2 regions of the Actinoplanes sp. 13 genome follow, and region 2 is predicted to be linked to the other one. Evidence: riboswitches for the same ligand, from Rfam matches in the RefSeq annotation. Region 2 holds a riboswitch; the other holds the start of a gene.
What was found. A riboswitch is a leader RNA that binds a small molecule or an ion and turns the genes downstream of it on or off. The one in region 2 is predicted to bind glycine.

Region 1: it holds a riboswitch for glycine, as region 2 does, so the genes downstream of both, gcvP (aminomethyl-transferring glycine dehydrogenase) here and AC0NH5_RS13460 (L-serine ammonia-lyase) in region 2, are expected to answer to the same signal.

What each region holds. Positions count from the first base shown of each region.
Region 1 is NZ_JBVYOQ010000015.1:124,974-128,459, forward strand. Features, by position in the region: gene gcvP (aminomethyl-transferring glycine dehydrogenase) at 1-2,012, opposite strand, end outside; glycine riboswitch at 2,087-2,189, opposite strand; gene AC0NH5_RS26595 (alpha/beta fold hydrolase) at 2,264-3,037, opposite strand; gene mgrA (L-glyceraldehyde 3-phosphate reductase) at 3,154-3,486, shown strand, end outside.
Region 2 is NZ_JBVYOQ010000005.1:199,628-203,113, forward strand. Features, by position in the region: gene AC0NH5_RS13455 (alpha/beta hydrolase) at 1-483, opposite strand, end outside; gene AC0NH5_RS13460 (L-serine ammonia-lyase) at 538-1,872, opposite strand; glycine riboswitch at 1,895-1,984, opposite strand; glycine riboswitch at 1,985-2,076, opposite strand; gene AC0NH5_RS13465 (DUF3800 domain-containing protein) at 2,187-3,170, shown strand; gene AC0NH5_RS13470 (PP2C family protein-serine/threonine phosphatase) at 3,248-3,486, shown strand, end outside.

The DNA.
Region 1 (3,486 bases), on a different contig from region 2:
CCGACCAGGGCGTTCAGGTTGGCGCCGTCGACGTACACCTGGCCGCCGGCCTCGTGCACCCGCTCGCACAGCTCGGCAATCGCGGTCTCGTACACCCCGTGGGTGGACGGGTAGGTCACCATGATCGCGGCGAGCGCATCCCGGTGCTTGTCGATCTTGGCGGCCAGATCCGTCATGTCGATGTTGCCGTCCGCGTCGCAGGCGACCACGACGACCCGCATGCCGGCCATCACCGCGCTGGCGGCGTTGGTGCCGTGCGCGGACGACGGGATCAGGCACACGTCGCGGTGCGCCTCGTCCCGGGAGCGGTGATATCCGCGGATCGCCAGCAGGCCGGCCAGCTCACCCTGCGACCCGGCATTGGGCTGGACACTGACCGCGTCGTACCCGGTGATCTCGGCCAGCCACGCCTCCAGCTGCGCGACCAGGGCCTCGTAGCCCTCGGTCCGGGTGACCGGCGCGAACGGGTGCACGTTCGCGAACTCCGGCCAGGTGATCGCCTCCATCTCGGCGGTGGCGTTCAGCTTCATCGTGCAGGAGCCCAACGGGATCATGCCGCGGTCCAGCGCGTAGTCCTTGTCCGACAGCCTGCGCAGGTACCGCAGCATGCTGGTCTCGGAGTGGTGCGTGGTGAAGACCGGGTGCGTCAGGTACTCGCTGGTGCGGGCCAGCGACCGCACCTCGCTCGCGGCGGGCTCGGCCGGCGCCGCGCCGAACACCTCCAGCACGGTCGCCACGTGGGCCGCCGTGGTCGTCTCGTCGACCGACACCGACACCCGGTCGGCGCCGACCGGCAACAGATCGATGCCCCGGGCGGCGGCGGCCTCGACCATCTCGGCCGCCCGGCCCGGCACCACCACGGTGACGGTGTCGAAGAACGCCCGGTGCGCGATCTCGACGCCGGCCGCGGTCAGGCCCCCGGCGAGCGTGCGGGCGTGGTCGTGGGTGCGCTGCGCGATCGCCTTCAGGCCCTGCGGACCGTGGTAGACCGCGTACATGCTCGCCATCACGGCCAGCAGCACCTGGGCCGTACAGATGTTGCTGGTGGCCTTCTCCCGCCGGATGTGCTGCTCGCGCGTCTGCAGCGCCAGGCGGTAGGCGGGCGCGCCGTCGGCGTCCTTCGAGACGCCCACCAGGCGGCCGGGCAGCGACCGCTCCAGGCCGCCGCGCACCGCCAGATATCCGGCGTGCGGACCACCGAATCCCAGGGGTACGCCGAAACGCTGCGTCGTGCCGGCCGCGATGTCCGCACCGATCTCCCCCGGGGCGCGCAGCAGGGTCAGCGCCAGCAGGTCGGCCGCCACCGTGACCAGGGCGCCCTTCGCGTGCGCCGCCTCGACCAGCGCGGCGTGGTCGCGGACCGCGCCGGACGCACCCGGGTACTGCAGGTGCAGCCCGAAGAACTCCGCCGGCAGATCCTCGCCCGCGTCCAGGTCGACCAGCCGCACGTCGATGCCGAGCGGCTCCGCCCGGGTGCGCAGCACGGCGAGGGTCTGCGGGAACGTGTCAGCGTCCACCGCGTACACGGTGCTCTTGCTCTTCGACGCCCGCCGGGCCAGCGTCATCGCCTCCGCGACGGCGGTCGCCTCGTCCAGCATCGACGCGTTAGCGGTGGTCAGCCCGGTCAGGTCGGTGACCATGGTCTGGAAGTTCAGCAGCGCCTCCAGGCGCCCCTGGCTGATCTCCGGCTGGTACGGCGTGTACGCCGTGTACCACGCCGGGTTCTCCAGCACGTTCCGCTTGATCACCGCGGGCGTGTGGGTGCCGTAGTAGCCGAGCCCGATCATCGAGGTGGCCACCACGTTGCGGCCCGCGATCGCGCGCAGCTCGGCGATCGCCTCCTCCTCGGAGATGCCCGCCGGCAGGTCCAGCTCGCCGCGGAAGCGGATCGACGAGGGGATCGCGGCGTCCATCAGCTCGTCGAGAGAGTGATGCCCGATCGCCTTGAGCATGTGGGTCTGCTCATCCGGGTCCGGACCGATGTGACGGGAAACGAACGGCGACGATGTCATGGGCGACTCCAGGCTCGAGAAGGTCGACATGCAACCTCCCCCTCTGTCATACCCAGCTAGGCATTTCAGAGTCGCCTGCCCTCGCGGTCCTTTTGCCTGAGAGGTTCCGGGGAGGATTTGCCCCTTCGGCGCCGCACGACCGGTGATCGGCCGTATGGTCTCTCCCGCGCGGGTGTAGCCGGCAGTGTCAACCTACCAGCGGATCTTCGCCCGAGCCGCTGTGCGTGCGGTCACTGTGAGAAACGCCCGCCTCAACCGGTGGAGGCGAGCATCAGTCGCGCCGTGGTTTCCGGGTCCTCGAACATCGGCAGGTGGCCGATGCCGGGCAGCATCTCCACCCGGGCGCCGGGGACCGCCTCGTACTCGCGGGCCCGGGCCGGGTTCCACCGCGGATCGGCCGCGCCGAAGATCACCAGCGTGGGTACGGCGGTGGCGAGCGCGATGAGCCGGTCCGGGACGCTGCGCTCGGCGATGTAGTCCGTGTTCGCGCGCAGCACCGCCTGGAAATCGTCCCAGCCGATGCCCCGCAGCTCGGCCACCGCGTCGTCCGGGATCTCCACCGGGCGGGCGCACGCCGCCCGCAGCCCCTGACGGACCATCGCGTCCGTGCGGACCGCCCACAGCAGGCGCCCGAGCGGCGGGCCGGTCAGGATCCGCAGCACAGCCGGCTGCGGCAGGAACGCGTACACGCTCGGGCCGGTGCTGATCAGCGTGAGCGCGTCGACCAGGTCCGGGCGCTGCTCGGCGAGCGCGGTGGCGACGTAGCCGCCGCTGGAGTGCCCGGCCACCGCGATCGGCCCGCCACCCAGGTCGTCGAGCATTGCCGCCACCCGCCGAGCCTGGCCGGGCACGTCGAAGGAGGGCGGCGCCGGCGACCGGCCGCACCCCGGCAGATCGACCCGGATCACGTGGTGCCGGGCGGTGAGCGCCGGCACCATCGGGCTCCAGCAGCCGTTCGCAGCGCCGGAGCCGTGCAGGAGCAGCAGCGGCGGCGCGGCCGCCGGGCCGTCGTGGACCACATGCATACCGGTGATGATGCTCTCCCGGGTGCCGCCCCGTCATCGCCGAACGTCGCGCGCGGCCACGATCGGCGGCACGGCATCATGGCAGGGGCAGCGCATCCGCAGAGACGAGGAACCACGTGACGTACACCCCCGGCGACGACCGCTACCAGTCCATGACGTACCGCCGCGCCGGGCGCAGCGGCCTCCGGCTGCCCGCGCTCTCGCTCGGCCTCTGGCACAACTTCGGCGACAGCCGCCCCCTCGACCGGCAGCGCGCCATCGTGCGCCGCGCCTTCGACCTCGGCGTCACCCACTTCGACCTGGCCAACAACTACGGGCCGCCGCCGGGCAGCGCGGAGAGCAACTTCGGCCGGCTGCTCGCCGGCGACCTCAAGCCGTACCGCGACGAGCTGATCATCTCGACCAAGGCCGGTTACACGATGTGGGACGGCCCGTACGGCGACTGGGGC
Region 2 (3,486 bases):
CCGGCCGGGGTCGGCGACCGCCCAGTTCCACCCGGCCAGGACGTCGTCGGAGCCGTCCGGGAAGTGGCTGCCGTGCAGGGCCTTGCGGTATTCCACGGTGAGCACCGAGCAGCCTCGGGCGGCGAGGGCCAGGCCGACCCAGTGCGCCTCGGCCATCGCGATCGTGCCGCTGACGAACGCGCCGCCGTGCACCCACACCAGCGCCGAGCGAGCGTCGCCGAGACCGCGGTACAACCGCGCCGGCTGGGCGCCGATGCTGAACTCGCTGACCTCGACGGTGGACAGCTCGGGGAAGCGGGCGAACAGCTCGAGGTCGGTGGGCCCGGGATAGGGCAGATCACCGCCCACCTCCAGCATCCGGACGAAGTCGGCCGCGGCCGGCAGGTCCCGGCCCATGGCCCGGGCCAGGACCGCCCGCTGGACCGGACGGGGCATCCGGCGGATGACCCGGAGCGCATGGCCGCGCAGGGTGGCGGGGTTCATGCAGCGAGATTACGGCGGCCCGGCACGGAATCGGTCCCGCCACTCAGCCGCCGCTCAGCACTCGATCACGTTGACGGCCAGACCGCCCCGCGCGGTCTCCTTGTACTTCACCTTCATGTCGGCGCCGGTCTCCTTCATGGTCTTGATGACCTTGTCGAGGGAAACGTGGTGCCGCCCGTCGCCGCGCAGCGCCATCCGCGCCGCGGTGACCGCCTTGACGGCCGCCATCCCGTTGCGCTCGATGCACGGGATCTGCACCAGCCCGCCGACCGGGTCGCAGGTGAGCCCCAGGTTGTGCTCCATCCCGATCTCCGCGGCGTTCTCCACCTGCTCCGGGGTGCCGCCCAGCACCTCGGCGAACCCGGCCGCCGCCATCGCGCAGGCCGAGCCGACCTCACCCTGGCAGCCCACCTCGGCGCCGGAGATCGACGCGTTCTCCTTGAACAGCAGCCCGATCGCCCCCGCCGTGAGCAGGAACCGGACCACCCCGTCGTCGTCCGCGCCGGGCACGAAGTCCCGGTAGTACCGCAGCACCGCCGGGATGATGCCGGCCGCGCCGTTGGTGGGCGCGGTGACCACCCGGCCGCCGGCCGCGTTCTCCTCATTGACAGCCATGGCGTACGCGGTGAGCCACTCCATCGCATGCTCGGCCGGCCGGCCCGCGGCCCGCAGCTGACGAGCGGTGGCCGCCGCCCGGCGCCGCACCTTCAGCCCGCCGGGCAGGATCCCTTCCGCGTCCAGGCCCGCGTCGATGCAGTCGCGCATCACCGACCACAGGAGCAGGAGCCCGGAACGGATCTGTTCGGGCGATCGCCACGCCGTCTCGTTGGCGAGCATCAGGCGCGCGATCGACAAGCCGGTGGCCCCGGTGAGCGACAGCAGCTCGGCACCCGTGGTGAACGGGTAGAGCAGGGACGTGTCGTCCGCTCGTACCCCAGCCGGCCTCTCATCCACGACGAAGCCGCCGCCGACCGAGAAATAGGTCTTGCGCAGCAGCTCGGCGCCGTCGGCGGCGAGCGCGGTGAAGATCATGCCGTTGGGGTGGCCGGGCAGCGTCCGCCGCCGGTGCAGCACCAGGCCGACGCCGGTCCGGCCGCCGTCCGGCAGGGTCAGCACGCCCGCGTCGCGGATCCGCGCGGCCCGCTCGTCAGCGGTGGCCACGTCGACGGTCTGCGGGTCCGAGCCCTCCAGCCCGAGCAGCACCGCCTTGGGCGTGCCGTGACCATGACCGGTGGCGCCCAGCGACCCGAACAGCTCGGCCCGCACCGTCGCGACCGGCAGCCCGGCGAGGTGCCCGGCGAACAGGCGCGCGGCGCGCATCGGGCCGACGGTGTGCGAGCTGGACGGGCCGATGCCGACCGAGAAGAGGTCAAAGACGGACACGGCCATGCGGAGGCTCCCTTGGCTGGGCCTCCCCCGCTCTGTCATGGGGCCTGAGAGCTTCACCGCCGGGGCGGCTTGCACCTTGGGCGCGGCAGGACTGCCGGCTTTCCAGAGTCGCCTGGCCGCAGCGGTACTTTGTGCCTGAGAGATTCTGGGAGAGAAGTTGCTCCTTCGGCGCCCCCACCAGGGGGTCTCTCCCGCAGCGGCGGAAACGGCGAGTGTTGAGTTGTCGGTGCCGAGCTTACCCGGCCGGGGCCGCACCCAGTCATCCGCGGATAATCGCGTTGTCGGATCAAGCGCCCGGGGCCACCATGAGCAGCATGGGGTCGGGTGTGCGGTCGCCGCTGCAGGGCGGGCTGCCGCCGCCGGCCGTGGTGTCCGGACCGGTCGTCGAGATCGCCTGTGACGAGTCCGGGTTCTCCGGGACCAACCTGCTCGACCCGGCCACCCCGGTGATCACCCACGCGAGCGTCGACCTGAGTGTGGCCGAGGCCGGGGAGCTGATCGCGACGCTGGGGTCCGGCCGGTTCTCGCCGCACGAGGTGAAGTCCGGACAGTTCCTGCGCCGGCCGGCGGCCGGCGCGGCGCTCGAGTGGTTCCTGACCGCGCTGCGCGGCCGGGCGTTCGTGCACCTGGTCGACAAGGAGTTCTTCCTGGCCAGCCGGGTCGTCGACCTGCTGCTGGCCGAGCCGTCGTACACCGCCGGCACGCGCCTGGCGCAGGAACAGCGCCCGGCCGCTCTCGCGCTGTACCGGGCCGGGCGCTCGGCCGGCAGCGCCTGGGACGACTTCCTGCGGGCCTTCGTGCGCATGGTGCGGATGAAACGTCGCGGGCCGTTGCAGCAGTCCACGGCCCAGTTCCTCCAGGCCCGCGACGTGCTGCGCGGCAACGGGGCGGACGCCGTCCTCGACCAGCTCGACCCTGCGCGGGTGTGGGACGTCCTCGCCCGCCTGGACCGCGAAGACAGGTCGATCCCGCCGCCGCTGGAGCCGCTGCTGCCGGCCCTCGCCGAGACCGTCCTGTCCTGGAGCGGCGGGCGGCGACAGGTGCTGGTGGTCCACGACGAGCAGAGCGCGCTCACCGCCGACCGGCTGACCCGGCTCGGGCAGGCGTTGGCCGCTACGATGCCGCGGGGCGTGTCGCCGCTGGCCGGGCTGGTGATGACGGACTCCCGCGACGATCCCCGGGTGCAGGTCGCCGACCTGCTCGCGGGCACTGCGCGGCGGTCCCGCGAGATCATCGACGACGCGTTGCTGCGGCCTCTGCTGACGACGACCTCAGGGGGCGACGGGGCCGAACCATGATCGCCGCGGTAAGGCGATCGGGTGCGCCGTTTCCTCCGGCGCCCGCGAAGGGCAAGATGGTGCTGATGCTCTCGTCGATGGAGGCCGTTCGCCGGCTCATGGATCTGCGGCACCGTGGACGGGCCGAGGACCTGCCTGCGGTGCTGGCGGCGGCTGCCCCACTGCTCGACGCGGAGTCCGCGACGGTGCTGCTGGTCGACTACGGGCAGCTGGCGCTGCATCCGCTGCGCGGCACCACGCTCGACGGCCCGGGCGCGATGACGGTGGAGGACACCCTCGCCGGCCGCGCGTTCACCTCGGCCGAGCAGCAGTGGTC